Regions from separate parts of the Paenibacillus sp. MT124 genome, predicted to be linked through region 2. Evidence: a T-box and tRNA genes for the amino acid it is inferred to sense, from the RefSeq annotation. Region 2 holds a T-box; the other holds one or more tRNA genes.
The links. A T-box is a leader RNA that pairs with one kind of tRNA and senses whether it is charged. The one in region 2 lies ahead of trpS (tryptophan--tRNA ligase), so its partner is inferred to be a tRNA-Trp.
Positions count from the first base shown of each region.

Region 1 (16,194 bases), 2.8 Mb from region 2:
TTCGTCGGATTGGTTTGTGTTTCCTTCCTGCACAGAGACCTTTGGAAATGTGGTGCTGGAGGCCATGGCTTCCGGATTGCCTGTTCTTGCTGCAAATGCTGGAGGTGTGAAGGATTTGGTAGTACATCACCGTAGTGGTGTTTTGTTTGAGCCGGGCAATCCCGAAGCCTTGATTCGTGAGATATGTTTCTGGGGCGATCACTTGGATCAGCTTCAGATGATGGGTCTGGAAGGCAGGAAGCTGGCTCTCCAGCGATCCTGGGAACATATATTTGACGGATTGATCAAGGACTATGAAGAAGCCATTGAAAACCGCAACAGACGCTCGAAGTCTCGAATGATAACTGCCTGAACCGTGTTAGAAAGACACATGCTTGAGTTAAGCTAGGTAATACTACAAAAAAGTGGGGATGCAGCCAACATCCTCACTCTTTCAACTATTCATCCCTTATAGCAAGGGCAGCAATTCACGCAGATGCGTGATGGAATGCAGAGGACGGGCCGTGATGCTATCCTGCCAAGGCTGGTTGACTTTCATCCAGATGGTGTTCATGCCTACATTGGCAGCTCCCTCAACATCGTTCGTCGGATGATCTCCGATGTAAATGCACTGCTCGGGAGACAGACCGAAATGATCGAGTGCCAGCCGAAATATCTGCGGATCGGGCTTTTTCACCCCTGCTTCTTCCGAAACAATAATCAGGTCAAAATCATCCCGAATTCCAAGCTGATCGATTTTGCCATACTGTATGTCTGTTTTGCCGTTGGTGATTAATCCCGTTTGGTATTTGCTTCGGAGTTGCTGCACCACTTCCCGCGCCTCTTCCATCAGCACCGCGCTTCTTACATACTCCTTGTTATAGAACTCCATAAGCTCTGCATGCGGCGGGTACACGGACCAAGGCAGTTCCTGCAGCAATTCATTGAATAGAAGCGGTTTATCCTTATAACCATCCTGATCAAGTTCAATAATTCGTTGGCTAATATCGTCGGTAGTCTCCAAATGACTGAAGTATGTCTCCAACAGACTTTGAGTAAATCCCTCGAAAGTTCGTGTCCTGTTCAGAATGGTATTATCCAAGTCAAAAATAATGGCTTTAAACTTCTCCATTTTACTTATGCCCCCTTAACTTTATCTTAAATTACGTGGATCTGTTCCTCGTTAGGAGTCTTTCTCCAGAAATTGCTCCAGCTTCTGATTTATTCGGGCTTGCTCCTGCATTATTTTTTTGGTTTTCACTTCGATGCTAAGTAATGTGACTGTCATCATCAAGATACACACCAAAAGAATCAATTCTTCGATCACCCTCACCTCTTTATCTACCATTTTATATTAAAATCCATATTAAGGATATATTTTACATTAAATCCTTCTTGCTCATAACAACTTAAATTTCTTCAATGCATGGGTGACCCCGTCCTCACTCGCTTTTAGAGTAACGTAATCTGCGCTTTGTTTAAGACGTTCTCCCCCGTTTCCCATTGCGATCCCGAGGCTTACAAACTCTAGCAGATCAATATCATTCTCCCCATCACCGAAGGCCATGGCTTCCTCTCTGGTCAGATGGAGATAGTCAAGGACTCTTGCTGCAGCTGCAGATTTGGATACTTCGTTTTTTTCCAGCACATTGGACACATACGGATGAAATCTCACAAAGCGCAATGAAGAAAATCTGGCTTGAAATTTCTCTGCCTCTGTCTCATCCGCATATAAACAAATGCAAACCACTTCCTGCTCCAAAGAATCCATTTTCTGCGGAGAATGCGTTACGCCAAGTGTTTCCTGCAAGGCACCTAAGACACGAACATCCGTGGCACGTACACCATTCATCGCAAACGACTCTGTAAAATAGGAAATGCAGTGATTGTTCAGCTCGGCAAATTCACTTAATTCCCGGACCGTCTGTCCAGAGAGCACGGACTTATGTATAATCTCTTCCCCGATTTTAATCAATGCCCCGTTGGCTGAAATAATGGTATCGATCCCCAAATCAATGAATTCCTCACACAAACTGTAGGGCCTGCCTGTAACAAGCACCACCCGTATGCCTTTATGTATTAATTCGCGAATGGAATCCGCCGTAGCTGATGATAAACCACGGTCTGTTTCGCTCAATAATGTACCGTCTACATCGAAGAATACAATTCGAATCAAACGTTCTTCCCCCTCTTCTGCGTAATTTGGATTGAATCACTGAGATAGACAATACCTTAGCAAAATAACCCCTCAATATGAAATGTCCCACTTCGTAAAAGAGATGACCCCTGTGAGTCCAGGTAGTCATCTCTTGTGCGCTTCTAATTTGCTGCAAAATCCTTTACATTGCATAACCACACCATATGGTCCGTTCCCTCGCCCCAGTAATAGCGTGCCACGGTATAGGGTTCTCCAAACTTTCGCTTCCACTTCTTCTGCGCGGTCCGGTAGCCGCTATCCAGGCAAAATTGCTTAATCCCTCGCTTCTGAAGTTCAGTTGCGAGCGCCCGAATGAGCATTGAGCCCAGTCCCTGACCTTGAACTTCCGGCAGTATGTATAAGCTACCCAATTCACCGACATCATTAAGTCGATTCTCACTGAGAATTCGGATCTCCTCACCGCAGGGTGCATACGAAATCGTTCCAACTACTCTATTTCCGCGTTTAGCCAGCAGAAAAAAAGACTCGGTATCAGTAGACTCACTAGACTTGTCCGGAAGCAATGTTGATTGAAGCAGGGACTTTTTGTGTTCAATTTCATCTTTAATATCATCTTGAAGCGAACCCAGTCCCTCTTGAGTAAACGCCTGCGTGATGGAACGTTCAAAAACCAGGTAGGCACCCTTCACATCAGTTAAATTTAAGGGTTGAATAATAGTCGGTTGATCCATATATAACGGTCTCTCCATTTCATGATGTCTGATTAATCGGTATGCTTCTGCATTAATGATCTTAGTTGATTTGCATCCTCTAGCGATATGCTATATCCCGTGGTGGTGTCTATTCCGTCTACCAACAGGGCCTTCATTTCAGGATCAGTTCCTATAGAAAAATCATATTTGGTCACGGACCGATCCATATTTGTTATACTCATCTTGTATTGCGCTGCATAATTAAGATTTCCAGGTAAAAGTTCTGCATTTTCTATCGCATTCATGATCATCCGAACTTCGGTTGCCTTATCGAACTGAATATCTTGGCAAGGTTCAAATGTGTAATCGGGGTTACAGGTCAAACTGATGAGCGAAGGAAGATTTTCATCTGAACCCGAAGTATCGGCATGTGTACAGCTCGCAAGGAAAACAGCGAACAAGCATAAGAGGATTGCTCGTTTTTTCATTAGACAATCCCCTCCCTAGCTTCCCATGTTCACATTCAGATGCCGCAGTTCAGGGTCCCAAGATTGGAATAACAAGCTCAACCGCTGCACCGTATCTGTCACAAACGCCTGTACCAAATCATCAGTCAAATATGTGGGCATAATTCCGGGCTCATTGGCCTGCTCGTTAAAAAATGAAATTGTACGATCCCTCCAGCGCAGAATCTCTTCTGCGGTTAAACGACCCTCGACATCATAACTCTGCGTGCTCTTGAGCATATGCCACACGTCCCCACTCCAACTGGCATAATGGTAGAGGTTAAAATCAATCTGATCCGTCTCCTTGTAGTACAAACGGCCAAGTTCATCCTTGGTTCGCTTCACATCGTTGGTTTCATCTGTGCTGGTGACTCGTTCCACGAATTCAGGATACACACTCCGGAACCAGTAATAATCCGTCATGACATGCATGAAATAACCGCGTATAAACCACTTCCAGCCCTCATCTGAACGTTGTTGAATATAGACGGAGTATAGCTCTTGTAAACGTGCGATATATTTCTCATCACCCTTAGGGTTGAAGTGAGTGTATTCCTTGTCCTCCCTTGTTGTACCTTCACGCATATGAATGGAATCCGGTGCAATATTCCCAAGATAGAACGAACCTCGTTCAACACGTTCTGGATTAGCATCAGCAAATAGCACAGCAACATGTAAGTGAACCATCGGCAGTGGCATGGAATATTCTCCTTTACACAAGAGTCTGCTGCTCATAGAACCGATAAGAAACATTACTTAACAGCATTTAGCCGAGGAAAAGCAAATTCATCCCTGAACTCGTTCTAACAGAATTGTATTAAACAACTGTTCCAAATCTGTATGAAGAGCCGGCTGTTCACGAACCAACAGACTGATGTACTCCGATCCGCACTCATAGAAAACCAGACGATTATAAGGGGCTGCGTCCCCCCAATGATTCAATTCCAGCCCGAATTTTTCTCGTATCCGATTCTCAATATATCGCGCATAGCCTTCGTTCCACTCCAACCAGTTCCAGTACTCCCCTTGTTCCTCTGTTAAAGAGCTGAATAACGCCTTTCTTGCTGATTGTACCTGGACTACATCCCCGCTCTTTAAGGCAACCAACAGTGAATTGATCCGCTGGACCACATTCTCATCCTCATAAGGGAATTCGTAATCCAACTCCCATGTCACACGTTTAATTTTCTCCATCCTATGTTTAATTGGAAGACGATTTCCGATCTCCTCATATTTCTCATGGACATAACAATGAACATACTCGTGAAACAGAAACACTTTCTGCTCAAAATTTTGGAAGGCTGAGTCTGTCACAATTGCACACATTCGTTCGTCCATATGGTGCACTGGCATGGCTGCCAGACACTCGTCAGGGATGTTAAGATCATCCGGAACCGTTTTCACCCATTCATATTGCTCTTTCTCTGCCGAGTAATCATACATATATAATAGGGCATCAAATGCAACAACCACAGGATAATGCTCTGCAAATAAAGGATGTATGCTGACCAAATCTTTTTGAAGCTCGTTCAAGTCGTTAATTTGTTCTAAAAAAGTATCCACCATGTCATTTGCCCTCTCTTTACTTAATTGATGTGTTAATCATACTAAACCAGTAGAAATAAAACACTGAGAGAAAAATGATAATCTTGTGGTTGATTGATTCATGAGAGACTCAGAAGCGTTCCCCACGTTTTTCACTTAGATAGATATCCAGTGTTTGGATTCCACGTTGAGCAAGTTTTATAAACAGGATAAGAGCGTATACGCCCAACCCGTATAATACCAAGTTAAATATAATTGCAAAGGATGACACTATTGAAAACAATACTTTTCCCTCCTAATCAACATGATCAAAGCAGAAATGTCTAAGCTACAGGTACGTTATTTTTTAGTTATCATTCCTATTCTAGCATATTTTTCCTGAAATTACTTTCGAGTAGACCAATGAGTAACACTATCAGTTACGGGTTCTGATAAAACATAAAATCTCCCATTTAAATAATAGTAGAAGGGAGATTTATAGCACTTATTTAATATTTAAGATCTGTTCTTCACCCAAAGTATTCCAAGTATTGGACTTAGGATTCAATACATCACCATGTTGCATTGTTCTAAACAGTACGATATTGCCCACAGCTCCCATGAAAAAAAGCTCAGTACAAGCCCGCCTGCAACCGTCCCATGTATAGCAAACTAACATTAAGTTTCCCCTTAGTTCAATAATCACAGTTGTGCAGGCAACCCATACAAATACATATTTATGCAGTCAGTATTATTTTTCAATGCCTCGATAGTCTTAACATTTGGGGACTTAAATATGGTCATATAATCAGCTTCGTCGTAGTCTTTTCGGATTGTAAAAGCAAGTTTTTCTTCTTCTAATGAAAACTCTGCTTGGATTCCAGGCTTGTTCCCTCGTGCATCTAAACGGATCCATGAATTTAAATGTTGAATATAAACAGCATTTAGTGCATGGATACAATAGCCCGTATCTGGAGTATCCCCAATCGTAAGTCGTTGATAACAGAAGCCAGATGGTATTCCCTCTCTACGTAATATTGCACATAGAAGGTTTGCTTTGGCATAGCAAATACCTTCTTTATGAATCAATGTTTCTGAAGCGGAACATGTGACTCTAAAACTCTTGATATCCCAGGAATGGGCTATTCGATCTCTGACATACATATATGACTGTTTGATATATTCTACTTGATCTTTTGATGAAGCTGCTATTTCCGAAGCAAGTCCAGCAACCAGCGGGTGATCATAATTGACTTCCCCAGTCACGGTCAAATAATCCGTAACGACTTGAGTTTCACAGATTAGATTCATTTTATCAACCTTTCAATAATTGTACTTAATATGCAAGTCTTCAATAGTTTAATAGTATAATTATGCATAGTAAAGAATAATAATCCCTGTAATCTTTATGCTGTCGTTAACTACACTAATCATTTAATTTTAGATAATCTGTAATTAGGTCTAGACCCTTGCACCGACAAACTAAAAAGCCGCTAAAATAGCGATTTTCTAAGGGAACAGTTAATTTGTTAGAGTACTCCGTAGAGTTTGAGATAATACGAAAAACCCTTGAGGAATACTCAAGGGTTTTGATATTCAGTAGGCACCATCGTCAGTATAGCTTATAACTATGGTCCATTTTGATGATTATAGAAGTTACACGCGGGATGAATACTCCCCCAATACGTACAAAAACAATGAGCCATGAAGGGCTCGAACCTTCGACACCCTGATTAAAAGTCAGGTGCTCTACCAACTGAGCTAATGGCTCATAATAAAATGGCAGGGGCAGCAGGAATTGAACCCACACCAACGGTTTTGGAGACCGTTGTTCTACCTTTAAACTATGCCCCTAAAATGGTGGAGGCTGAGGGGCTCGAACCCCCGACCCTCTGCTTGTAAGGCAGATGCTCTCCCAGCTGAGCTAAGCCTCCATATATGACCCGTAGGGGATTCGAACCCCTGTTACCTCCGTGAAAGGGAGGTGTCTTAACCCCTTGACCAACGGGCCTTAATAGCTCTCAACAAACAAGATGCTGTAAAATCTACCAACTGGGTTTTTGGATTATATGAGCCAAAAAAATACCCCAGTGGGGTCTCGCTTGGCAGCGTCCTACTCTCCCAGGACCCTTCGGTCCAAGTACCATCGGCGCTAGAGGGCTTAACGGTCGTGTTCGGGATGGGTACGTGTGGAACCCCTCCGCCATCGCCACCAAACGAGCATTTGTCTACCAAATGCGTTCGCGTTCCATTCGGTCCTACACATCGGTGTGGATGAATGGGTCAGCGTCTGTGGAACTGAAAATCATACACACATTGGAGTGTTGTACCGATTTTCATTTCAGAGATTATTCTCTGAAAACTAGATCCGAAACGAAACTTGCGATCAGAACCTGCAATTTGGATAAGCCCTCGACCGATTAGTACTGGTCAGCTCCATGCATTACTGCACTTCCACCCCCAGCCTATCTACCTCGTCGTCTTCAAGGGGTCTTACATACTGGGAAATCTCATCTTGAGGGGGGCTTCACGCTTAGATGCTTTCAGCGCTTATCCCGTCCGTACATAGCTACCCAGCGGTGCTCCTGGCGGAACAACTGGTACACCAGCGGTACGTCCATCCCGGTCCTCTCGTACTAAGGACAGCTCCTCTCAAATTTCCTACGCCCACGACAGATAGGGACCGAACTGTCTCACGACGTTCTGAACCCAGCTCGCGTACCGCTTTAATGGGCGAACAGCCCAACCCTTGGGACCTACTTCAGCCCCAGGATGCGATGAGCCGACATCGAGGTGCCAAACCTCCCCGTCGATGTGGACTCTTGGGGGAGATAAGCCTGTTATCCCCAGGGTAGCTTTTATCCGTTGAGCGATGGCCCTTCCATGCGGTACCACCGGATCACTAAGCCCGACTTTCGTCCCTGCTCGACTTGTAGGTCTCGCAGTCAAGCTCCCTTATGCCTTTGCACTCTTCGAATGATTTCCAACCATTCTGAGGGAACCTTTGGGCGCCTCCGTTACTCTTTAGGAGGCGACCGCCCCAGTCAAACTGCCCACCTGACACTGTCCCCGTACCCGCTAAGGGCACCAGGTTAGAACCTAGATACGATCAGGGTGGTATCCCAACGGTGCCTCCACACAAGCTGGCGCTCATGCTTCAAAGGCTCCCACCTATCCTGTACAGATCGTACCCAAATTCAATATCAAGCTGCAGTAAAGCTCCATGGGGTCTTTCCGTCTTGTCGCGGGTAACCTGCATCTTCACAGGTATTAAAATTTCACCGGATCTCTCGTTGAGACAGCGCCCAAGTCGTTACGCCATTCGTGCGGGTCAGAATTTACCTGACAAGGAATTTCGCTACCTTAGGACCGTTATAGTTACGGCCGCCGTTTACTGGGGCTTCGGTTCACAGCTTCGGGATTACTCCCTAACCGCTCCCCTTAACCTTCCAGCACCGGGCAGGCGTCAGCCCGTATACTTCGCCTTACGGCTTCGCACAGACCTGTGTTTTTGCTAAACAGTCGCTTGGGCCTTTTCACTGCGGCCCCCTCGTGCTATTCACACTACCGGGGCACCCCTTCTCCCGAAGTTACGGGGTCATTTTGCCGAGTTCCTTAACGAGAGTTCTTCCGCGCGCCTTAGAATTCTCTTCTCGCCTACCTGTGTCGGTTTGCGGTACGGGCACCTTCATCTGGCTAGAGGCTTTTCTTGGCAGTGTGAGATCATGACCTTCGCTACTGTAATTTTCACTCCCCATCACAGCTCAGCCTTAATGATGTGCGGATTTGCCTACACATCAGCCTTACTGCTTGGACAGGCATCCATCAGCCTGCGTCACTACCCTACTGCGTCCCCCCATCGCTCGTAACGATTTACGGTGGTACAGGAATTTCGACCTGTTGTCCTTCGACTACGCCTTTCGGCCTCGCCTTAGGTCCCGACTTACCCTGAGCGGACGAGCCTTCCTCAGGAACCCTTAGGCTTTCGGCGGATCAGATTCTCACTGATCTTTTCGTTACTCATACCGGCATTCTCACTTGTATAATGTCCAGCGCTCCTTACGGTACACCTTCAACCCTTATACAACGCTCCCCTACCCCTGGATCGACTTCACTCCAGCTTCGAAGCCCTGTGTTTATCCCCTGGGAAGCATTTGGTCATCCAAGATCATACAACCTTGTCTGACAAAAATGTCCTTGTGGTAAACACCGCCTCAAAGAAGCAGTGAAGTCGATCCAAGCCATAGCTTCGGTGGTGTGTTTAGCCCCGTTACATTTTCGGCGCAGAGTCACTCGACCAGTGAGCTATTACGCACTCTTTCAATGGTGGCTGCTTCTAAGCCAACATCCTGGTTGTCTGTGCAACTCCACATCCTTTCCCACTTAACACACACTTGGGGACCTTAGCTGATGGTCTGGGCTGTTTCCCTTTTGACAATGGATCTTAGCACTCACTGTCTGACTCCCGGAAGTAAGTCTATGGCATTCGGAGTTTGACTGAGCTTGGTAACCCTTGCGGGCCCCGCACCCAATCAGTGCTCTACCTCCACGACTCTGTTTTCCGAGGCTAGCCCTAAAGCTATTTCGGGGAGAACCAGCTATCTCCGAGTTCGATTGGAATTTCTCCGCTACCCCCACCTCATCCCCGCACTTTTCAACGTGCGTGGGTTCGGGCCTCCAGTGCGTGTTACCGCACCTTCACCCTGGACAGGGGTAGATCACCCGGTTTCGGGTCTACGTCCACGTACTAACTCGCCCTATTCAGACTCGCTTTCGCTGCGGCTCCGGCTCTTCACCTTAACCTTGCACGGGAACGTAACTCGCCGGTTCATTCTACAAAAGGCACGCCATCACCCCTAAAATGGGCTCTGACTTCTTGTAAGCACACGGTTTCAGGTTCTATTTCACTCCCCTTCCGGGGTGCTTTTCACCTTTCCCTCACGGTACTGCTTCACTATCGGTCGCTAGGAAGTATTTAGCCTTGGCAGATGGTCCTGCCGGATTCATACGGGGTTTCACGTGCCCCGCACTACTCGGGATCCGTCTCGGAGGGAACAGACTTTCAATTACAGGGCTTTTACCTTCTTTGGCGGGCCTTTCCAGACCTCTTCGTTTAACCGGTTCCTTTGTAACTCCATGTGAGACGTCCCACAACCCCAGAGAGCAAGCTCTCTGGTTTGGGCTGTTCCGCGTTCGCTCGCCGCTACTGACGGAATCACTATTGTTTTCTCTTCCTCAAGGTACTTAGATGTTTCAGTTCCCCTGGTATGCCTCTGCATAACCTATGTATTCAGTTATGAGTAACTGGATATTACCCCAGCTGGGTTTCCCCATTCGGACATCCCCGGATCAAAGCTTGCTTACAGCTCCCCGAGGCAGTATCGTTGTTCGCCACGTCCTTCATCGGCTCCTAGCGCCTAGGCATCCTCCGTGTGCTCTTAGTAGCTTAACCAAATGCTCAATGAGCAAAAGCAATCTACCGTTTTATTTAAACTTGTTTACACAAGTTCAGCTAAAAGGAATGTTCTAATTCGCAATTTTCGTTTCGATATCTAGTTTTCAAAGAACAAGCTCCATGCAAAAGCAAGCTGTTTGAGAGTTTGAGCTCTCAAAACTGAGCAACGAGTGAGTAACTAGCCGACCTGGCTAGATTTTAGATTTGAATGTTTCCGCTACGGGAAACGATTCTCCATAGAAAGGAGGTGATCCAGCCGCACCTTCCGATACGGCTACCTTGTTACGACTTCACCCCAATCATCTATCCCACCTTCGGCGGCTGGCTCCTTGCGGTTACCCCACCGACTTCGGGTGTTATAAACTCTCGTGGTGTGACGGGCGGTGTGTACAAGACCCGGGAACGTATTCACCGCGGCATGCTGATCCGCGATTACTAGCAATTCCGACTTCATGCAGGCGAGTTGCAGCCTGCAATCCGAACTGAGACCGGCTTTTTAGGATTCGTTCCACCTCGCGGCTTCACTGCCCGTTGTACCGGCCATTGTAGTACGTGTGTAGCCCAGGTCATAAGGGGCATGATGATTTGACGTCATCCCCACCTTCCTCCGGTTTGTCACCGGCAGTCACCTTAGAGTGCCCATCCGAAATGCTGGCAACTAAGATCAAGGGTTGCGCTCGTTGCGGGACTTAACCCAACATCTCACGACACGAGCTGACGACAACCATGCACCACCTGTCTCCTCTGTCCCGAAGGAAAGCCCTATCTCTAGGACGGTCAGAGGGATGTCAAGACCTGGTAAGGTTCTTCGCGTTGCTTCGAATTAAACCACATACTCCACTGCTTGTGCGGGTCCCCGTCAATTCCTTTGAGTTTCAGTCTTGCGACCGTACTCCCCAGGCGGAATGCTTAATGTGTTAACTTCGGCACCAAGGGTATCGAAACCCCTAACACCTAGCATTCATCGTTTACGGCGTGGACTACCAGGGTATCTAATCCTGTTTGCTCCCCACGCTTTCGCGCCTCAGCGTCAGTTACAGCCCAGAGAGTCGCCTTCGCCACTGGTGTTCCTCCACATCTCTACGCATTTCACCGCTACACGTGGAATTCCACTCTCCTCTTCTGCACTCAAGTCACCCAGTTTCCAGTGCGATCCGGGGTTGAGCCCCGGGATTAAACACCAGACTTAAATGACCGCCTGCGCGCGCTTTACGCCCAATAATTCCGGACAACGCTTGCCCCCTACGTATTACCGCGGCTGCTGGCACGTAGTTAGCCGGGGCTTTCTTCTCAGGTACCGTCACTCCTTGAGCAGTTACTCTCAAGGACGTTCTTCCCTGGCAACAGAGCTTTACGATCCGAAAACCTTCATCACTCACGCGGCATTGCTCCGTCAGGCTTTCGCCCATTGCGGAAGATTCCCTACTGCTGCCTCCCGTAGGAGTCTGGGCCGTGTCTCAGTCCCAGTGTGGCCGATCACCCTCTCAGGTCGGCTACGCATCGTCGCCTTGGTGAGCCGTTACCTCACCAACTAGCTAATGCGCCGCAGGCCCATCCTCAAGTGACAGATTGCTCCGTCTTTCCAGCTCCCTTCAGGCGAAGGAAGCACATATTCGGTATTAGCTACCGTTTCCGGTAGTTGTCCCAAGCTTGAGGGCAGGTTGCCTACGTGTTACTCACCCGTCCGCCGCTAACCATCAGAGAAGCAAGCTTCTCATCAAGTCCGCTCGACTTGCATGTATTAGGCATGCCGCCAGCGTTCGTCCTGAGCCAGGATCAAACTCTCCAATAAAGATGAATTTCAGCAGCGCGGTTAGACGCTATGAAAATCATCTGAGGTATTGAGAAGAGCGATTAGCTCATTTTGAATCTGACGAGATTAAAAATCTCATTGTTGTTCCAGTTTTCATACAGTCAGATGACATGTACCAAAAACCTTCACGTTCATCCTGCAAGCAGGATGATTACTCACTCGTTGTTCAGTTTTCAAAGATCAAACTTCGTTTCCGACTCTTTCAAGGCCGGAATTAGAATATATCACATTTCATTATGACTTGTAAAGTCTTTTCTCGAAATATTTTTCGAGGTTTCCCATACCTCTTGCGGCCGGAAAAATAATATATCATGTTGAAGAATTGTTTGTAAAGTGTTTTTTCAATTTTCTCGAATTTCTAAATCTGGAGATCAAATTATATATTTGAAAGGTCTGCTTTGAATAACTGCCCAATGGCTTAATGCAAAAACAAACAATCGACTAGTCAGCCGGCTGTAGACTTATTTTATTAGGGTTCACAACAACTACAAATAAATAAAGCATGATCCCACCCTACTACGTTTGTTACTCAAACTTATGGATAATACATCTGATCCTTCTACGAGTTAAGTCACTCGTTCACCACTGATGACATGCCAATGCATATGCTTGGAATCCTGGTAACTACCGAGGTTCGTAACAATTTTGGAAGCGCCCGTACGCTCCACCATATCGGCAGCGATCTTTTTAATAACCTGCATGATTTCAAGGATCAGTTCTTCGTTATTCGTTTCTTCTTCTGAAATGAAGGATTGAATGTGCATCTTGGGAATCACCACGATATGATGTTCATAGAACGGCGGGGTATGGTGATAGGCTAACACGTTATCCGTCTCTATAACAATTTCCACTTCCGTCTTGCCACTGAGGACTTCCTCACAATAAAAATCTTGTGTCAAATGGAACGATCCTTTCTTTAGTCGGATTTAATATAGCCTGCCTTTTTTAGTACATACTCTGTAAAGGGATTAATCTCCGGGACCGGTTGGGCCAGATCGAAGTATCGAAGTTCCAACCCTTCATCGTCCATAACCACTGGATTACCCTTGATTCCTGTAGCTTCATAAACAGCCGTCACATTGTATACTTCGTCTCCATGGGGATACTTATAATACATATCCTGACCCGAGAAAACGGTAATGAGCTTGTACGTCTCTGCCCTTAAACCCGCTTCCTCATACAATTCCCGTGCTGCCGCCTCTTCCAGCGACTCACCAGGTTCAAGCGAACCACCGAGCGTCCCCCAGTCGAGACTGTCTGTACGTCTTTGCAGCAACAGATGGCCCTCTTCGTTGAACACCAATACACAAGAACCTGCCATAATCAGCGGCCGCGAGCCAACCAGTTTTCGAAGTTCCATAATGTAGCCCATGAGTGCTCCCTCTTCTCCCTCAATGAATATGCCCAATCCATCCGTGTTGCTATGATTTGGTCAGGATTCCCTGTTCTATGGAGTTTTGAATTAACTGCTGCACGTACGTCCACAATGTATCCGAAGCCTCTGCCATTTCACGATTTCTGTTGATGACTTGATCACTTGTAACGTTGTATTTTAGCCACGTATCTCCTTCATTCTGATAATTGTGAATCAGAGGCTGTAATCGATCGAGAGCCGAGGCAAATTGTGCCTCATTCGTTTCCTTTGACTCAAACTCTAGCCAGAGATTATGCATTTCTTCAGCCTGTTCCTTGGGCAGCATGCCAAATAACCGATGAGCCGCCTTGATCTCACGATCGAATTTATCCGTGTACCCAGCTGTATCGTAAGCAAAGGTGTCTCCTGCATCGATTTCAACCAGATCATGAATAAGAAGCATCTTAATGACTTTCAGGATGTCCACATCCTTGTTCGCGTGACTCTGTAAAACCAATGCCATCATGGCCAGATGCCATGAATGCTCCGCATCATTTTCACGTCTATCGCCATGGATAATTCTTGTTCTCCGTTCAATTGTTTTCAGTTTATCAATCTCGATAAGAAATTGAATCTGATCCTGTAGTGATTCACTCATCATATTTCCCCCTTTAAATGCGATACCAACTCTATGTTATGAGATCATACCAGTAAACCTCAACCGCTATCATATGTAGTCCTAATTCATTATAAGTCCATAAGATGCTTCACCTTATCAAAATCAAGTTGATTAAGTTCACTAATCATTCGCCCAATCCCTCCCGAACTACACTCAAGAAATAGTCGCGATACTCCGGATGACAGGCAATCAGATAAGGCTCTGAACTCATACCTACGAATAAATTCCCATCAAAATCCATAACCATGGCACCTGCTTCTTTTACCATCAGGATTCCTGAGTACAGATCGTTCCCCTCTGAATTGTAGAGCACAATACCATCGATATCTCCCTTGGCCAGCATACACCACTGCAGGGTCGGAGCCCATAATCTCATCACTCTCTTAAAACGTATATCCAGATGTTGTCGCAGCCGGACAGCATTCTCCTCATGCTGTACCTGATGGCCCTGTATCCAGCCTATCGTTCCCTTTAGAAGATTCTCTTTCTTCTTAACTGTCAGCGGATTCAAGTTACAACTTGCCCCATTCCCCCGTGACGCCACAAATAAACGGTCTACCATCGGTTCATAAATAATCCCAAGAACAGGTTCTGAACGGTACATCAATGTAATGGAAACGGAAAATACGGGAAATCCAATGGCGAAATTATTAGTCCCATCTAACGGATCGATCATCCATAACCATTCGCTCTTCTGTCCGTTATGTCCCCGTTCTTCACTATGAATCTCATGCTCGGGAAAAGTATGGCTGATTGCATCACATATAATTCGCTCTGTTTCATGATCTACGTCAGTTACAACGTCGCCGAACTTGTCCTTTTCCACTGCACAGGTGATCTGGTCAAAATGAACTCTGGCGATCTGACCCGCTTCACGTATGACTCTCTCTGCGACTTCTTGTGCTAAACGAATGGTTTGTTCCATAAAAGTCCCTCCGCTCGGTTACTTGATCAGTCTTTCTGGATTTCGGACAAAGTCACTTGGAATGATCACAGGCAATGCAACCTTCTATGGAATGGATTAATCTCCCAATCTAGGTGAGAGGTAAGAGCATCGTTATCCACTTTCTTATGAGGTAAATGTTGATCCATTACAGCCCCTCCCGACACGTTCAAGTTGCATTTGTCTCCATTACATACTTATGAAGCAATTGTTGAATCTGTACGTCATGCTCTGCCAGCCAGCTTATATTCCTCTCAAACTGATCGATCATAAACGTAAAAGGAGATTCAATCGTTGCTCCCGCATAATGCTGACCGATATAGAAATGCAACACAGCAACAAAATAGATTTGAGTTAGCAGCCGTAAATAGCAAAATTCAATAGAAGAGTGCTTGCGAACATTTCCATATCCCCGAAGGAATGCCGCAATCAAATCCAGGGAACCGCTAGACTCCTGAATAATATGATTCAGGCTAATCGTAAGCTCCATGAAAGCAGCGTCCATCCCTATAAAATCAAAATCTAATACCCCTGTAATTTCACCCGATTCACCCAGTAGATTATAAATCAATACATCATGATGAACGAGCTGTCGCGGCAGCACTTCTAGATCAAGATGGGAATTGTCGATCTCAGTAATCATTGCTTGATAAAATGTACACCGCTCTGCTGTTAATTCAAAAGGCAGATCCGCAAAAAAGGACTTCACCGAATCACGATTAGAGAGTGGGTGAATGTTGTACATTTTATGAAATGATATGCCCGTATACGCAACCTTCTTCATCGGAAACTCACTCATTCGAAACGAAAATTCCCCAACCAGCCTGCCGAACTTCTCGGCTTTGTCCATGTCAGACAACTGTGGAAGCTTGCCCTCCAAAAAAGTAGTCATTGCCGCAAGCGAACCATCTCTCATGACCACATAATCCTTACCATTACAAGTATGAAGGAAGATCGGAACTTCGAATGAAGCCTGTGCCTTATGTAGAAATGCTGTTACTTGAGATTCAAGGTCTAACCCTTCAATCGTTTTGATGTGGCGATTATAAATCCGTACAATAAACCTCTGTTTATTGATTTCAATAACTTTG
Region 1 is NZ_CM179500.1:1,730,183-1,746,376, reverse strand. Features, by position in the region: gene AC3RCI_RS08205 (glycosyltransferase family 4 protein) at 1-352, shown strand, start outside; gene AC3RCI_RS08200 (HAD family hydrolase) at 449-1,111, opposite strand; gene AC3RCI_RS08195 (hypothetical protein) at 1,163-1,306, opposite strand; gene AC3RCI_RS08190 (Cof-type HAD-IIB family hydrolase) at 1,379-2,155, opposite strand; gene AC3RCI_RS08185 (GNAT family N-acetyltransferase) at 2,299-2,868, opposite strand; gene AC3RCI_RS08180 (YhfM domain-containing protein) at 2,901-3,317, opposite strand; gene AC3RCI_RS08175 (hypothetical protein) at 3,333-4,034, opposite strand; gene AC3RCI_RS08170 (hypothetical protein) at 4,122-4,901, opposite strand; gene AC3RCI_RS08165 (transglutaminase-like domain-containing protein) at 5,562-6,170, opposite strand; tRNA gene AC3RCI_RS08160 (tRNA-Lys) at 6,558-6,630, opposite strand; tRNA gene AC3RCI_RS08155 (tRNA-Trp) at 6,640-6,713, opposite strand; tRNA gene AC3RCI_RS08150 (tRNA-Val) at 6,718-6,793, opposite strand; tRNA gene AC3RCI_RS08145 (tRNA-Glu) at 6,799-6,870, opposite strand; rRNA gene rrf (5S ribosomal RNA) at 6,960-7,076, opposite strand; rRNA gene AC3RCI_RS08135 (23S ribosomal RNA) at 7,260-10,311, opposite strand; rRNA gene AC3RCI_RS08130 (16S ribosomal RNA) at 10,555-12,106, opposite strand; gene AC3RCI_RS08125 (HIT family protein) at 12,694-13,026, opposite strand; gene AC3RCI_RS08120 (NUDIX hydrolase) at 13,044-13,499, opposite strand; gene AC3RCI_RS08115 (HD domain-containing protein) at 13,549-14,139, opposite strand; gene AC3RCI_RS08110 (inositol monophosphatase family protein) at 14,285-15,085, opposite strand; gene AC3RCI_RS08105 (phosphotransferase enzyme family protein) at 15,273-16,194, opposite strand, start outside.
Region 1: it encodes a tRNA-Trp, which carries the amino acid that the T-box ahead of trpS (tryptophan--tRNA ligase) is inferred to sense. The anticodon was not compared.

Region 2 (16,194 bases):
GCCGCCTCACGGAAATCACCAGAGGTAAATGCTTTTCTCTACTTCACCTCCTATGCGGTTGCCGAGGTAGAGGAGCTGCCTGCAGGATACAAGGTCCGCTGGGCGGATGTGCGGTATCGACACCGCAAGCAGTATCCGTTTGTCGCCGTGGTCGTGATGGACCGTAATTTTGAAACGATTGATACGTATGTCGGCTGGTTAAGCGATGAGAAAATGGATAAAAAACTTTTATCCGCCCGGTCTTGACGAGAAGGACCGGGAAAGGCACAATCAAGTAAGGAACGGTTGCGCGATGAAAAGCCCGGAGCGTTTCCGCTCCGGGCCTTTGTTTTGTTGCTTGCTTTTATGATAAATTATTTGCCAGACCCAGACAATTGTTGCTCAGCGATTTGTACCAGACGTTTGGTGATGTAACCACCAAGAGATCCTGTCTCACGGGAAGTGTAGTTACCGTAGTAACCGTCTTGCGGGATTGTTACACCCAGTTCCTGTGCAGCTTCCATTTTCAATTGTTGCAGTGCTGCAGTTGCTTGAGGTACCACCAAGTTGTTAGAACGAGATCCTTGAGCCATATTTAAAATCTCCTTTCAATCTGTGTCTGTAATGTATTGCAAGCTTGCAAGATTATTATGGCTCGCACGCTTCAAGTTATACGGAGATTCATTAATTTTGTGATGGAGGTTTTTCCCAATGAGTAAAGGCTTGTCCTTATGGTTCGCATTCTCTTCGATTGTTTTGTTAACGGTTTCAGCCATATCGATTTCTTATAACGGCTGGTTAGCCTCGCTGCTGTTCATCCTGTCCATTGCCAATATCGGCTGGGGTTTCGTCATTCGTGCCAAGAAGGAACGCCAGGAATTGCGTTCTACATCCGAATCGACATCCTGACCTGGAAGGTTCCAGATTTCTATTTGAACAAAAAAGAGAGGAGCTGCTGGCTCCTCTCTTTTTTTCATCACTTTATATCGTGAAGTTTTAACATTGTTGAACGATGTCCGTGATGGCCTATACTGTACGTCTAGGAACAAACCCCATGCGTTCCTTCACATCATGAAGCGTTTTGGCAGCGACTGTTTCAGCACGACGTGCTGAAGTCTCCAAAATCTCGGCCAATTCGCCAGATTCACGAATTTCGCGATATCGTTCCTGTAACGGTTCAATAACAGAGACAACCACTTCGGCCAACTCTTTTTTGAACGGACCATACATTTTACCCTCGTAACGCTCTGCTACTTCATTCAGCGTAATGCCTGCACACTCTGCATAGATGCTCATCAGATTGCTGACCTCTGGCTTGTTGGCCGGATCGTAAACCACTTCACGTCCGGAGTCCGTCGTGGCACGGCTGATTTTCTTGCGGATCACATCCGGCGGGTCCAACAGGGCAATGTAGCTGCCCGCATTTGGATTACTTTTACTCATTTTCGAGGAAGCATCGTCCAGGGACATCACGCGTGCGCCCACCTGCGGAATATATGGATCCGGAATGGTAAAGTATTCTCCATAACGATGATTGAAACGGCCCGCCAGATCGCGGGTGAGTTCCAAATGCTGTTTTTGATCCTCTCCTACAGGAACGAGGTCCGCATTGTACAGCAAAATGTCGGCTGCCATCAATGAAGGATATACGAACAAGCCTGCCCCCACCGAGTCCTTGCCTGAAGATTTATCCTTGAACTGGGTCATCCGCTCCAGTTCACCCATCGATGTCAGCGTGGTCATCAACCATCCAAGCTCAGCATGCTGAGGAACATGGGATTGCAGGAACACATTTGACTTTGTTGGATCGATCCCCGCTGCTAGAAACAGTGCAGCGACGGCTTCAGACTGTTCACGCAGTGCAGCTGGCTCCTGAGCCACGGTTACTGCGTGGAGATCTACCACCATAAAATGGCATTGGTAATCATGCTGCAGCTTCACAAAGTTCTTGATTGCACCAATATAGTTGCCCAGCGTAAGTTTACCGCTTGGCTGGATTCCAGATAATACAGTTTTCATAAGTCACTTGCGCCTCCTCATGTTTTGTTCAAGTCTGTTTCTTCTCCGCGGACGCAAAAAAGCCTCACATCCGCAAGGGACGTGAGACCGTGGTGCCACCCTTATTCGTGTTTTTCAATCATGCGAAAAACACCTTCATTTTCCCGTAACGTGGAATAGACGTCCAATTCTACTGAGGTACGGTTTGCATTTCTTCAAGGCACCTGTTCCAATCGGCACTCCAGGGTCCATTCGGTAAAGAGTTCACACCGGTTCGCATCACCCACCGGCTTTCTGAAGAGTTTTCTCCTGACTTACTTGTCCCTGTCATCGCTTTAATTTAATTCATATGTTATTTCCTTCTGCATTCCATCTTAATCCGCTTCACGCAGATTGTCAAAAATGGAATCAGCTTTTTTTACCCGCCAAGCCGAAATCTGTTATGATGGAATTGCTTATCCTGTTTAGCCCTCCCACGGAAGGCTGTATGGGATTGCTGGCATGTACTCAATGACACGCCTGCAGCGGAGGATGTTAAGCCGCTTGCAGACAGATTTCAAGTGGGAAAAGGAGCATCGATATGAAACAAGTGACCAAAGGCCAATGGAATGGTTACGACACGTATATCCTACATAGCCGTGAATTGGAGATCACCCTGCTGCCGCGTCTAGGAAACAATATCATCTCGATTCGTGATCTGGTGCAGGATCGTGATGTCGTCCGCAGCCCAGAAGAAGATGATTTAGCATTTTATTTGCAGAAACCTTATCACTTCGGTGTTCCGCTTCTGGTTCCGCCAGGACGCATACATCGTGGACGCTTCGAATACGAAGGGGTTCAATACCAGTTCGATCAGAATACGGCAAATGACAACCATATTCACGGTCTCCATCGCACCCAATCCTGGTGTGTCAGCGACATTGAAGAAGATGAAGAAGGCTGTGCCATTACAACCGAATTGCTGACTGCAAATGAAGAGCATTGGATGGAACAATTTCCGGTGCCTCTGAAGCTCGAAATGACGTTCAGGCTGCAAAACTCCGTACTGAGCCAGCGTCTTCGTGTTACCAACCTGGGTTCGACTCCCGCTCCGTTTGGAATGGGATATCATACATGGTTCCTGCTAGACGGCAAGCCTGCCGATTGGACACTTCAACTACCTGTCTCTGGCGTATATGCTCAGAACGAGGAACAGCTGCCCACGGGTGAGCTTGAGCCTCTTGGAGATTGGAACGCCTTAAATCAAGGTGTTAATATGCAGGGACGCAACTGGGATACGATTCTCAAAGCTACGGAAGGTCAGGCAGCGACTGCCCAGCTCCGTCGTCAGGATGGATATATGCTGAACTACTCAGCAGATGAACAGTATTTTAAACACTGGGTGCTCTTTACAAAGGGTGAATCCGATCAGTTTCTGTGCATTGAGCCCTACACCTGGCTCTCCGATGCCCCGAACCTCCCTCTGACGGATGAACAAACCGGGTTAATTCGTCTGGAACCTGAACAACCCGTTGAACTTCTCACACGGATTGAGGTTATTGCTCCTACCAAGGAGTAGTCCCTTTCAATCTTGTACGCGTAGTACAAACACCTATAATATTTACCTTATTAGCAAAGAGGCCGATCCTGTCTGGATCGGCTTTTTTCATGTGTTTCTTTACAATTAAATCCCAATTATTTCCTTACGCCATATCACGTATATTTCCTCATTCTCTAACCATACTAACATCACCAAGCCATAAGGAGGTGACACACATGTACGGAGGTCAAAACAGAGGTAGCGGAAGCCGTTCCAACAATCTGGTTGTTCCTCAAGCAAACGCAGCATTGCAACAATTGAAAATGGAAGCTGCGCAAGAGCTGGGTGTAACAATTCCACAAGACGGTTACTACGGTAACTACACTTCCCGTGAGACAGGTTCTCTGGGTGGATACATTACTAAACGTCTGGTACAAATCGCTGAGCAACAATTGTCTGGTCGTTCTTAAGTTCGGACTAATGCTTGGATGATTTAAAGCCAAAAAGCGGCCTTCTCCGGAAGCGCCGCTTTTGTGCATGTCTGCACAATTAAGATGTCGATTCCATTCCTGAATCCTTGTATGTATTTGTTCTAGGGTAACGAATCATAAGGTTAGCCATGTTGTAATTGGATTCCATCGTAGCGTCCACCAAAATGACGCCTTGTCTTACGGTGAAGTCATACGATATTTCTCCATGTGTCCAGTTCTGCTTAAACTTTAAAGTCTCAAGTGCCATAGCGCGGAATGAGGAGCGCTGACTTCCAGTTAACCCCTGATCCTCTGTTTCCATTTGTCCATTCCGTCCTGAAATCGGATTATGTCGAATACCGAACTTTCCAATTACATTATTGCGTATTTGCACAAAAACTACACCTGAGTCTAACCCTGACAGTTCCTTATCAAGTTCTTTAAACACCAAATCCAACTGTCTTGCTAATGAAAGCTGGTCAATATTTACCATTATTGCTCCTCCTTTATGCACTTCATCCCTCAAAACAAGGACTTACGAACCATTATATGACAACAAATATACTCATTCAACAAAATGAAACAAACTTGGGTATTTATGACTATAAGTTGCACAATTAATTGCCAATCCAATGCTTTAAAACGAGTTAATTCTTGATAATCCGACAAATTATACGAATCAGTCCCACGAATAGAATAACCAAAGAGAGCTGCATCCACATGCTAGTTAACATGTGGTGCAGCTCTCTTTTTCACATACGAGTATACGAAGCATTTCATTCAAAATGCTTGGGTACTACTCCCCGTATTTGTCACTTCGCGGTTGCTGTCATTTCAAGAAATTGCTCAATATCGGCAATCACCAGATTCGCAGCATTTTGCCAGAAGTCAGGCTGTGTCAGATCTGTACCCAGATGTTTCTGTGCAAGCTCTTCCACCGTCATTCGTCCGGTATCCCGCAGCAAATCATCATATTTGTCTGCAAAGGCTGTACCTTCCTGCTGTGCTCTGGCGTAGATGCCCGCACTGAACATGTAGCCAAAGGTGTAAGGGAAGTTGTAGAACGGTACACCTGTCAGATAGAAATGCAGCTTGGATGCCCAGAAGTGAGGATGATCCGTTGCAAGAACACCACAGAAGGCTTCCTGCTGAGCCTCGACCATCAACTTGGATAACTCATCTGCATTAACCAAGCCTTTTTTGCGCTGTTCATAGAAGCGATTCTCAAACAGGAAACGGGCATGAATATTCATGAAGAAGGCAACGCTGCGCTGAATCTTATCTTCCAGCAGAGCTAGCTTTTCCTGTTCATCTGTTGCTGACTGCACCAATGCGTCGGCAACAATCAGCTCGGCAAATGTGGAGGCCGTCTCCGCCACATTCATGGCGTAACGTTGATTCAGTGCCGGAAGTTCCTCCATAATATGCTGGTGGTACCCATGACCCAGTTCATGCGCCAGTGTAGACACGTTGGATGGCGTTCCGGAGAACGTCATGAATATGCGGGTAGCTTTGCTTAGCGGCAAAGAAGTACAGAATCCGCCTGGTCGTTTTCCTGGGCGATCTTCCGCTTCAATCCAGCGTTTCTCAAACGCCATCTCTGCAAATTTCGAGAGCTTAGGGCTGAATTTGGCAAATTGTTCAACGATATTGATTGCCGCCTCATCATAAGTCACTTTGCCACCCGACTTGCCTACAGGTGCATCTATATCACTCCAGCTGAGCTTATCCACACCCAGCAGCTTCGCCTTGCGTTCCAGATACTTCACGAGTGCCGGTTTGGCTCCGTTAATGACGTCCCACATCGTATCCAGTGTTTGTCGAGACATCCGGTTGATGGCGAGTGGTTCTTTCAGAATGTCGTCCCAGCCGCGGTTCTCATACAACTTAAGACGGAATCCGGCTAGATGGTTTAATGTATCGGCACAGAAGTCTTCTACATCCGTCCAAGCCTTTTCCCAGCTCGCAAATACCGTTTCACGCACGTTGCGATCACTGTCACTCAGCTTGTTGGCAGCCTGTCCGGCGGATAGCATGATCGTTTCACCGTTTTGTTCAAACGGAATGTTCACTTTACTTACGATCGTATTATAGAACTTGCCCCAACCATGATAACCATCCACGCCCAGATCCAGCGCAAGTCCTTCAAGTTCAGGGGACAGCTTCTCACGAGCCTGTGTCCGGCTCTCATTCAGTACAAAAGCCAAGGGCTCGATATCTTCGCGAGCAATCCACTTCTCCCATACGTCATCTGCTGTCTGACTAAGGAGGTTGTCAAAACGGGACTTGCTGCTGTTCAGCATGGCTCCAAGAGTACTAACGGTGCCTTGCAGCTGAGTAGCCTTCTTATCCTGCTGATTTTGCGATGATAGGCAGGACACAAATGCAGAACCTTCCGAAATACGAATGTAACAGCTCTGCAGTAATTCCAGAATGGCGTCGAATGCATAAGTTTCTTCAAGTGTCTTTGGTGCAGCGGTTTCAATCAACAGAGTTTGAAGTTTGCGTACATCCTGTTCCAGCAGGGTCAAGTAGGCAGCGAACGATTCGGAGGAAGAACCTCCACTAAAAATGGACTCCAGATCCCATACAGGTTTTAATGGTGTTTTCATTTAATAAGGCACCTCTCTTTTTGGAATTCAAGGATTTGAGCTAAAATACTTCAATTAAAAACTGGTTTTATGAGTGCTCTATCTCTATACTAGAGAAATAGTTTAAGCCACTTTTTCAGGAGGTAAATGTGATGAAACCTTTACAAATATCGGCTGACACAGCCGTCAAATTAGCAGAATCCCTTGGCGTACCGCTTGAGCACCTGATGCACATGCCCCAGCACATCCTGCTGCAGAAGATTGCCGAATTGGCCAAAGAAGAAGCATCCAAACCAGCCCCTTCAGAAGGCGAGCAGGAATGATCCCTTTTGAAAACAGCTGGCCCTATGATATTGTCATGGGGGACATCTATGTACAGCAATGCCCGTTTTGCCAAGCAAGCAATGTGCTGCTGCCCCTCAAACCGAGAGAGCTTGTACGCATTCGTGAAGGCAAAAAGAAATTGCTGGTCTTTCCTTGTTGTAATGGCAGCATGACCGTTATTGATAATGACAGTGATTATCTGCTCTCCAGTAAACCTGTCCGCAAATAATCAAAGTTCAATTAGATGGGGCTGCGCTTAGCAGCCTCTTTATCTGCTTCAATCATTTCTTCAGGCAGTTCCATCTTGCCGGATATCATCTGTTCCCTCAGCAGGGCCCACTGCTCTCTGGATGCCCGAATCATGGCCGCATCCGTGATCCGTTTATCGTGAATGACACGCCCGAACCATTTGACAGCCTCGTGGAAGTGGCCTGCTCTGCGGTTCAGCTCACCAAGCAGATACAGCAGTCTTGCTTCATTACTGCCTGCGCCTTCCCGCTCGAACACTCTAACATAAGCTTCCAGACTAAACTCCAGAAAGCGCCGTTCCTGCTCATGATCTTCCCGGTAACGATACAGCCAGGCGATATGGTGCAGCAGTCCTGCTACAATGCGATCCTTCTCCTGGATCACCTGAGCACAGAATAGACCGAGCTTGTATGTGGCCAGTGCCTGATCTAATGTCCGTGCTCCACTGTAATCCCGCTTCTCCCAACGATTACCGATCTGTTCCTTGAACGCAAGCCGCTGCTTGTCAGTCAGTTTATCTGTCGAGTTCTCTGTCGATGCAAACCCGCATTCAGGGCAGATCCGCACAACATAGAAATCCGGATTCTCCAGCTTATAGTAGGCACAAAAATCGGAATCTGTCCGATAGGGCCGCTTCAAGCTCGGTCTGACTCTGGAGGTTTCAAACTCGGTTTCACAATAATGACATGTGACCTTCACTTTATATAGAGGTTCTAATTCCACTCGTTTCCATCCCTCTCCCGTTTTACCTATATTCGGAGTTACGGCGTATTCACAAAATGATGTGCCGGCCCCGACAAACGCTGCAGGACAAAAGAATGCAGCGGCTCTTCCACACCGATCTGTGTCAACGCTTGATCCATGCATGCCAGCCAGGCGTGTGCCCGTTCAACGGTCACCTCAAAATGCATATGGCGGGCACGCATCATCGGATGACCATACGCTTCAGAGAACAACGCAGGTCCACCGAAAAACTGAGACAAAAACATGTATTGCTTGTCCATAACCGGCTGTATATCTTCCGGAAATAGAGGAGCCAGTTGTTCGTTTTGCTGGACTATAGGGTAAAAGGCTTCAACTAATGCCCGAACACCCTGCTCTCCGCCCAGATTTTCATAAATACTCAGATTGGGATTCATTCATCTAACCCTCACTAGTCGTGTCGAATTTTGGCATATCTTACACATCAATGCTTAAATGTGAAAACAAAATCGAGATCAGGTTGCCATCACCTTTATCTTCATTCTATCAAAAAAATCCCAAAAGTCCTATCTAACATCAGCAAGTCAAGATGTCTTTGATCCTTTTCCTCTAGAGCCTCTTCACTTCGGAAGACACAAAAAAAGCACCAATCGCAAGATTGGCGCACCATATATTCCATTAATAACTTCGCCAGTCCTCTTCTTCAGAGCGTACAAGCGAGGCACGTATCACATAGACAAAAGCACAGACCAGGATTCCGGTGACAAGACTCATAATCATCACTCCATCCGATTTGAATTTCACCCTATTGGACAAATAGGTGACGTTCAGGCGTTTTTTATCATTTTAGCATACATCGTTTAAAAATACAGCCATTTTTGCAAGCGCTTTCCGGATATTAATTTGTACTGTTTGTCCGCCTTGGTTCATATATTGATGGCACAAGCGACACTCACTGCAGCAGGCTTAGCGACCATTATCATATAAAGGAGAGGTATGCATGGCAGCTTCATACAAACTTACCCATGTTCTGATTACACTCGCTCTCCTCGTTCTCTGTTTTCTTATGGTCCTGTTCCCTGCAGAGACCTGGCATGCAAGTGTGAGAGGGCTCTCCATCTGGTGGGATGTGTTATTCCCGTCGCTTTTTCCCTTTCTGGTTCTTTCCGAGCTGCTGCTCGGTTTCGGCATTGTCCATTTTCTCGGGACCCTGTTAAATCCACTCATGCGCCCCCTGTTTCGTGTTCCAGGAAGCGGAGGTTTTGTATTTGCGGTCAGCTGCGCCTCCGGCTATCCGACAGGAGCGAAATTAACCGCTCAATTATGGGATCAAAAGCTGGTCACGCGGGAAGAGGGTGAGCGGCTCGTGGCGTTCACTACTTCATCCGATCCCATCTTCATGATCGGTGCAGTATCCGTCGGTTTTTTTCACAATGTAGCCGTTGCTCCGGTTCTGGTCGCTTCTCACTATGCCGCTGCCTTCATCGTTGGTCTGCTCATGCGATTCCATGGAAGGGCAGCTAGCTCATCTTCTCCATCCCCTACGCCTTCAACCTCAACCGAGAAGCAAAGAGGCAGCAGACTCATACAGGCTATCCATGCCATGCATGAGGCACGAATGGCAGATGGGCGTGCATTTGGAGAACTACTTCGCCAGGCTGTCTCCTCATCCCTTCGCCTTATTATTATCGTAGGTGGGCTTGTTGTATTCTTCTCTGTCATGATGGAGTTACTTGTACAGACCGGATCACTTGGCGTGCTGTATCAAATGACAGAGCAGCTGCTCACCTTCATGAACTTGCCGCCTGCCTTATCGCAGAGTCTTGTAGGTGGTTTGTTTGAAGTGACTCTTGGAGCCAAGGAAGCGGGAGGAGCAGGTACAGCCGTTCCTCTTGTTTACAAGGCAGCCGCTGCTGCATTTGTGCTGTCCTGGGGAGGATTGTCGGTACATGCCCAGATCATGAGCATACTAAGCAACACACCGATGCGATATGGACCGTTTCTGTTTGCCAGAGCCATACATGCTCTAATCGCACCTGTCCTTGTTTTATTACTGTGGGTACCCATAATGGGTCAATCCGCATGGCCCGCCATAAGTGAGACCAGCTTATCACCTGCAGCTACAGCTATATACTCACCAGATGCGGGACAAATGATATGGTTCGGATTCTTGGTCCTTGGCGGGGTGCTGCTTTTGCTGCTGTTCTTTTCCCTGCTTCGTATCCTGCTCTTTCCGAGACGGTTCAAAAAATAAACCATGCTTGCGCACCTATATTTCGAATGAATATCAATCCAAGCGTTGTGTTCTGCTCTGGAATTGATTATCATCGGTAATATAATGACCACAAAGGAGCTTTCATCTTGAGATACTATGTTCAAGACCGCGGAGACCAGTTATCGATTGATCTGAGTCAGCAGTTTCATGCGCTGGCAAAAGAAGAAGGGTTCAAGCTGGATGCAGAATCGCCGGAGATTGTTATCTCCATCGGAGGCGATGGTACTATGCTGCAGGCATTTCACAATTTCATCGACCGGATCCCGGACATTGCTTTTGTTGGGGTTCATACAGGCCATCTCGGTTTTTATGCCGACTGGAAGAAGGACGAATTACAGGAATTGGTACGATTGATGAGCGGAAAAGGGGATCCCGAACGACTCAAACCCCGAATTGTAGAATACCCGCTGCTGGAGCTTGAAATCCGTAAAAAATCGGGTAACGCCTCCTATATTGCCTTAAATGAATTTACGTTAAAAGGTGTGGACGGTACGGTCGTAGCCCAAGTCGACATTAATGATGTGACCTTCGAGATGTTCCGGGGTGATGGGATCTGTGTATCCACGCCTTCAGGCAGTACCGCCTATAATAAGGCCCTGGGTGGTGCCATGGTGCATCCGACCATTGAGGCAATTCAGATTGCTGAAATTGCTTCAATCAATAACCGTGTCTATCGGACGCTGGGTTCACCGGTTATTTTGCCCAAGCACCATCACTGTGACATTTTCTCGCGTAAGGACCAAAGGCTGCTGCTGACAATCGATCATGTAAATGTCATGGTGGAGGATCTGATCTCCGTACGTTGTCAGGTAGCAAGTCACAAGGTAAGCTTTGCCCGATATCGCCCCTATCCGTTTTGGAACCGGGTTCGCACTGCTTTTTTGGACTAGCCTGGTTCGGAAACAAGCTGATTGTTGTTCACCAAAGAATACTCCCGGATATAATAACATGCACAAAAAAAGCGGCCCTTATCAGGAGCCGCTTTTTGCTTTGGCTTGAGGCTGTTCTTTGCTCTTCTGAAGAACAAAGTAAGCACAGCCAAAGTTACAATATTCATTGATATAATCCACCATGCTGGAGATGGTGGAATCTTTCGTGGCTTTGGGATGATTATCACGATAAAAGCCTTTGAGCCGCAGCTGACTGTAGCCCCAGTCCCCGATAATGTAATCGTAGCGCTCCAGCACTTCACTGTACCGGTCGCGGAAAACTTCCGGATTCCAGCCTTCTTTATGGTTCTGCACAATCTCATAATTTTTACCGTTCACCTGAACGATAATTTTTTCCTGTACTTTTTCTTCTGGTTTATCCTGAGGCTGATCCTGGACCGTGTCCTGAATTTGCTCAGTGCTTTTTTCTTCTTCCAATCCAGTGTCCTCCATTATGCGTGTGTTGCCGCCTGTTCCGCATGTTTTGCAGCAGATTTAACCTGTTCATGTGCATGGTAGGAACTGCGTACCATCGGTCCGGATTCCACGTGGCTGAATCCACGTTTCAATCCTTCCTGCTTCAATGCTGCGAACTCTTCTGGCGGATAATATTTCTCAACAAACAGATGTTTCTCGGATGGCTGCAGGTACTGACCAATCGTCATGATATCACAATCCACAGCACGCAGATCATCCATGGTTTGCAAAATTTCCTGGTATTCCTCACCTACACCCAGCATAATGCTGGATTTGGTCGGAATGTTGGGCTGCATTTCTTTGGCACGAGCAAGCAATTCAAGTGAACGCTTGTATTTGGCCTTGGCTCTGACTTTGTCCGATAACCGCTCTACCGTCTCAATGTTGTGATTGAGAATGTCAGGTTTGGCATCCATGACAATTTTCAGGGAATCCCGATCACCCAGGAAGTCCGGAATCAACACTTCTACACTACATAAAGGCAAGCGGCGTCGAACTGCCTTTACCGTCTCGGCAAAAATGGTCGCTCCGCCATCCTTCAAATCATCACGAGCGACGCTTGTAATAACACAGTGCTGCAGGTTCATTTGCTCCGCAGCTTCTGCGACGCGTTCTGGCTCCTGCAAATCAAGTTCCGTTGGCAAGCCGGTATTCACCGCGCAAAAGCGGCATGCCCGTGTGCAAATGTCGCCCAAAATCATAAAAGTAGCTGTTCGATTGGCCCAGCATTCATAAATATTCGGGCATCTTGCTTCCTCACATACTGTATGCAGCGTCTTCGAACGCATCATCGTTTTCATTTCCTGATAGTTATCGCCGGTTGTCAATTTAATCCGAATCCAGTCCGGTTTCGGTTCCTTAACACGTTTAGCCAATGCGTAAACCCTCTTTCTAATGAAGTTAGGCTGTTGCTCGGAACATATTATACCATGAAAGCGTTGGAAAAACCCCCATTTGTCACATCTTGTGCAATCCACCCTTACACGGATAAAATAAGGACTTTTGAAGAACGCTAGGTTATAGCTTGGTTCACCGGGCACGCCTGTGCATCATCTCAATGGAAAGGGGGCTGCTTCCCTGTGCAAAATCGCAACAAAATGCGCTTCACTCACTCTTTTTGGACTAAAACCCTACTTGCAGGCACATTGCTTCTCCCATTCTTGCCTGTTATTGATGTTCATGGTGAATCCTCTGCTGCGCCATCCAAAACGGAACCTGCCGAAATGAAACCAGCGGAGATTTTAAAAGCACGCCGAAGCTTATATGAGAGCATTGAACAAATAACCGGCATCCCCTGGTTCAGACTCGCAGCCATCGACCAATATGAACGAACTCTGACGCGTGCTCATCCCAAAGACCGCAAGCACCCAGAGCGACTGACCGGGATTTTCATGACATCTCCCGCCTGGAGAGGCTGGCTTAACCCGGATGAGACGGATCAACAGCCGGGCTCCATCGTTTTTTTTAATGGATACGGCCGTGATGGATCGGGAGACGGACTGGCGGATGCCAACAACGACTTGGATGTGCTGTACAGTATGGCGAACGTCATTCAGAGATTTGGTGCCCGTCAGGAGGACTTCAGCATTGCCCTGTGGGAGTATTACCATAATACCCGGGCCGTGCAGCGTATTCAGCAGTTTGCGAAATTATATGAGCATTTTGACAGCATCGATTTGTTTACCCATGCGTTTCCCGTGCCGCTCGGCACAAATTATTCCTATCGCAGCACATGGGGGACCAAACGAAGCTGGGGTGGTTATCGTATCCATGAGGGAACAGATATTTTCGCTCCCCACGGACTTCCCGTGCGCAGCACCTGTTACGGTGTCGTGGAGATCAAGGGCTGGAATCCCTTTGGCGGCTGGCGGATTGGCATTCGTGATTTGAATAACCACTATCACTACTACGCTCATCTATCCGGTTTTGATAAGAATGCCCATATTGGCGAGGTCGTTACCCCCGGTCAAGTCGTAGGCTGGGTAGGCAGCTCCGGCTATGGCAAACCAGGTACCCAGGGCAAATTCCCTCCCCATTTGCATTACGGAATCTACCGGGATACCGGACTGACGGAATGGTCGTTTGACCCTTACCCGCTTTTGAAGCATTGGGAACGAGAAGAGCGCCAGCAGAAAAAAGCCAAGGCGAAAAGCAAATAGAAAAACGGGACCCTCTTAGGAGAGGATCCCGTTTTTTTTGTTGATTGACTCTTTGGTTCATTTCAACTCATTTCAATTAATGATTCACGTCGGTATCAAGCGGCTGCCCTCCGTTTTCACCTGAAAGATCCGGTTCAAGCTCCAGCTCATCTCCCTGCAGCGACCCTCCCGGCATCTGTGGCTGGTTCTGACCGGATGGATTCGGAGTCACACCAGTACCACCGGAAACGCCTGGCTGGCCTGATGGTAGCGCTATGGATGGCGCACTGCTGCCATTACTGCCTACCGGCTTGCCCTGATTATCGTAGTAATACATGGGCACATCCCCAACCACGAGCAGGTAGGATATCGGTATTTCGGTATCTACCGTCTCTGGCTCCATATCGAAGGGAACCACCACGGCCACTTCAGCAATGATATGAATGTACACCTCTACCAGGATCATGTTGATTCCGGCATTCTGCTGCCTGGTGTTCAGATCTACCTTCACAGCCCCCTGTGGCTCGATACGAACGGGAATATTCGGGCCAAAGGATGCCAAGACCGGGCTACCAAGAGCCTGACCAAGGGGGATTTTCTCTTTTAACATATGCACGTTCTGTAACGTGGACTGCACAATGTTCATCGTACTTGCAGTAATGCGCATGTGCTCATCATAGTTCAGCATGAAACCGGACACTTTACCGGCAGTATCGGTTTTCCAGTCAATCAGCCCTTCGGTCGATTTGCCTTCCGCCACCTGAGCCGTTATGGCCTTGTTGATCGCTTCCGTAGCAATCTGCTTCACTCGTATTTTGGCCAAATGCATAATTGGCGGCTTCATTTTTTTGTCCACATACGCAAAGCCCTGCATCAGGCAAAATACCGCTACCAGTAAAATAATTAGCCACATCTTGCGTTTGCCGCTTGGCGGCTTCCGTCGTCTTCGGCTCCGCCATCTTTTTCTCATCATCGGGTGTCCCCCTCTCCCTGCGGGATGAGCTCTAGGGTTATATGTTATCCTTATGCACCGTTGTCCCGAAAAAGAAGGACAGCACCCGTGTGACAGCGACAACATCCGTTTATTAAATTGGCGGTTCGCTCAGAGTGGCGTAACTATTCTTTTTCTTCATAATAAAAAAAGCCCTCACCTGCAGATTACTCTGCAAGGTGAAGGCTTCGATCCGTTTATGCCATATGCTTTATACAAGTATGAGTCTTTCGCAACATTATTTAGGAACAGTTTCCCAGTCCTTCAGGAAGCGCTCGATGCCACTATCTGTCAGTGGATGTTTCCACAATGTTGGCAGGAGCGATCCAGGAATCGTCGCAATGTGCGCACCGGAAAGGGCGGCATCTTCAACATGTTTGATGTTGCGGATGCTTGCTGCAATGATCTCTGACGGCATATCGTACGTATCCAGGATAAGACGCAGATCACGAATCAGCTTCATGCCATCCACTGCAATATCATCCAGACGGCCAACGAATGGGCTGATGTAAGTCGCTCCTGCTTTTGCCGCCATCAGGCCTTGTGCTGCCGAGAAGATCAGCGTTACATTGGTTTTGATTCCTTTTTGCGTGAGCTCATGACAAGCATACAGCCCTTCTTCGGTCATCGGTAGTTTAATGACTACATTCGGTGCCCATTCAGCAATTTCATAAGCTTCCTTCAACATATCTTCGGCTTTGAGACCGACAACTTCAGCACTGACCGGGCCTTTGACAATGCCACAGATCTCCTGAATCACTTCTTTAAATACTCGGCCTTCTTTGGCAATCAAAGACGGGTTGGTCGTGACTCCATCCACCAGACCAAGACGTTCAATCCGTTTGATTTCCTCAACATTCCCTGTATCCAAGAAAAATTTCATGATATGTTCCCTCCACTTGATGAATTTATAAACACGATGATATTCATTACCCGAACAACCTTATATGTTAACAGTTATATATGAACTTATTTTTTTTCTACAGCGTGGCCGCCAAATTCGTTACGCAGTGCTGCTACCACTTTACCTGTGAATGTATCTGTCTCCAGGGAACGATAACGCATCAGCAAGGACAAAGCGATAACTGGTGTAGCAGTTTGCAGGTCAAATGCTGTTTCCACAGTCCAGCGTCCTTCACCGGAAGAGTGCATTACACCTTTAATTTCATCGAGATTCGCATCTTTGGAGAATGCACGCTCAGTCAGCTCCATCAGCCAAGAACGAATAACGGAACCGTTGTTCCATACGCGAGCCACTTTTTCGAAGTCGAAGTCAAAGTCGCTTTTCTCAAGTACGTCAAATCCTTCACCGATGGATGCCATCATACCGTACTCGATACCGTTGTGCACCATTTTGAGGAAGTGACCGCTACCTGCTTTACCTGCATACAGATAACCGTTCTCTACAGCAGTGTCTTTGAATGCCGGCTCAACGATTGCCCAAGCTTCAGGGTCTCCACCGATCATGTAACAAGCACCGTTACGTGCGCCTTCCATACCACCGGAAGTACCTGCATCCATGTAGTGGATACCGGATGGTTTCAATTCCTCG
Region 2 is NZ_CM179500.1:5,399,372-5,415,565, forward strand. Features, by position in the region: gene AC3RCI_RS24370 (metal-dependent hydrolase) at 1-246, shown strand, start outside; gene AC3RCI_RS24375 (alpha/beta-type small acid-soluble spore protein) at 354-572, opposite strand; gene AC3RCI_RS24380 (hypothetical protein) at 691-888, shown strand; gene trpS (tryptophan--tRNA ligase) at 1,006-1,998, opposite strand; T-box leader at 2,071-2,317, opposite strand; gene AC3RCI_RS24390 (aldose 1-epimerase) at 2,558-3,535, shown strand; gene AC3RCI_RS24395 (alpha/beta-type small acid-soluble spore protein) at 3,733-3,966, shown strand; gene AC3RCI_RS24400 (O-methyltransferase) at 4,046-4,459, opposite strand; gene AC3RCI_RS24405 (M3 family oligoendopeptidase) at 4,779-6,578, opposite strand; gene AC3RCI_RS24410 (YycC family protein) at 6,710-6,880, shown strand; gene AC3RCI_RS24415 (hypothetical protein) at 6,877-7,110, shown strand; gene AC3RCI_RS24420 (DUF2225 domain-containing protein) at 7,122-7,853, opposite strand; gene AC3RCI_RS24425 (globin domain-containing protein) at 7,892-8,269, opposite strand; gene ylbJ (sporulation integral membrane protein YlbJ) at 8,833-10,086, shown strand; gene AC3RCI_RS24435 (NAD kinase) at 10,194-10,997, shown strand; gene AC3RCI_RS24440 (YutD family protein) at 11,079-11,474, opposite strand; gene lipA (lipoyl synthase) at 11,489-12,388, opposite strand; gene AC3RCI_RS24450 (M23 family metallopeptidase) at 12,611-13,672, shown strand; gene yunB (sporulation protein YunB) at 13,749-14,624, opposite strand; gene fsa (fructose-6-phosphate aldolase) at 14,881-15,525, opposite strand; gene gnd (phosphogluconate dehydrogenase (NAD(+)-dependent, decarboxylating)) at 15,612-16,194, opposite strand, start outside.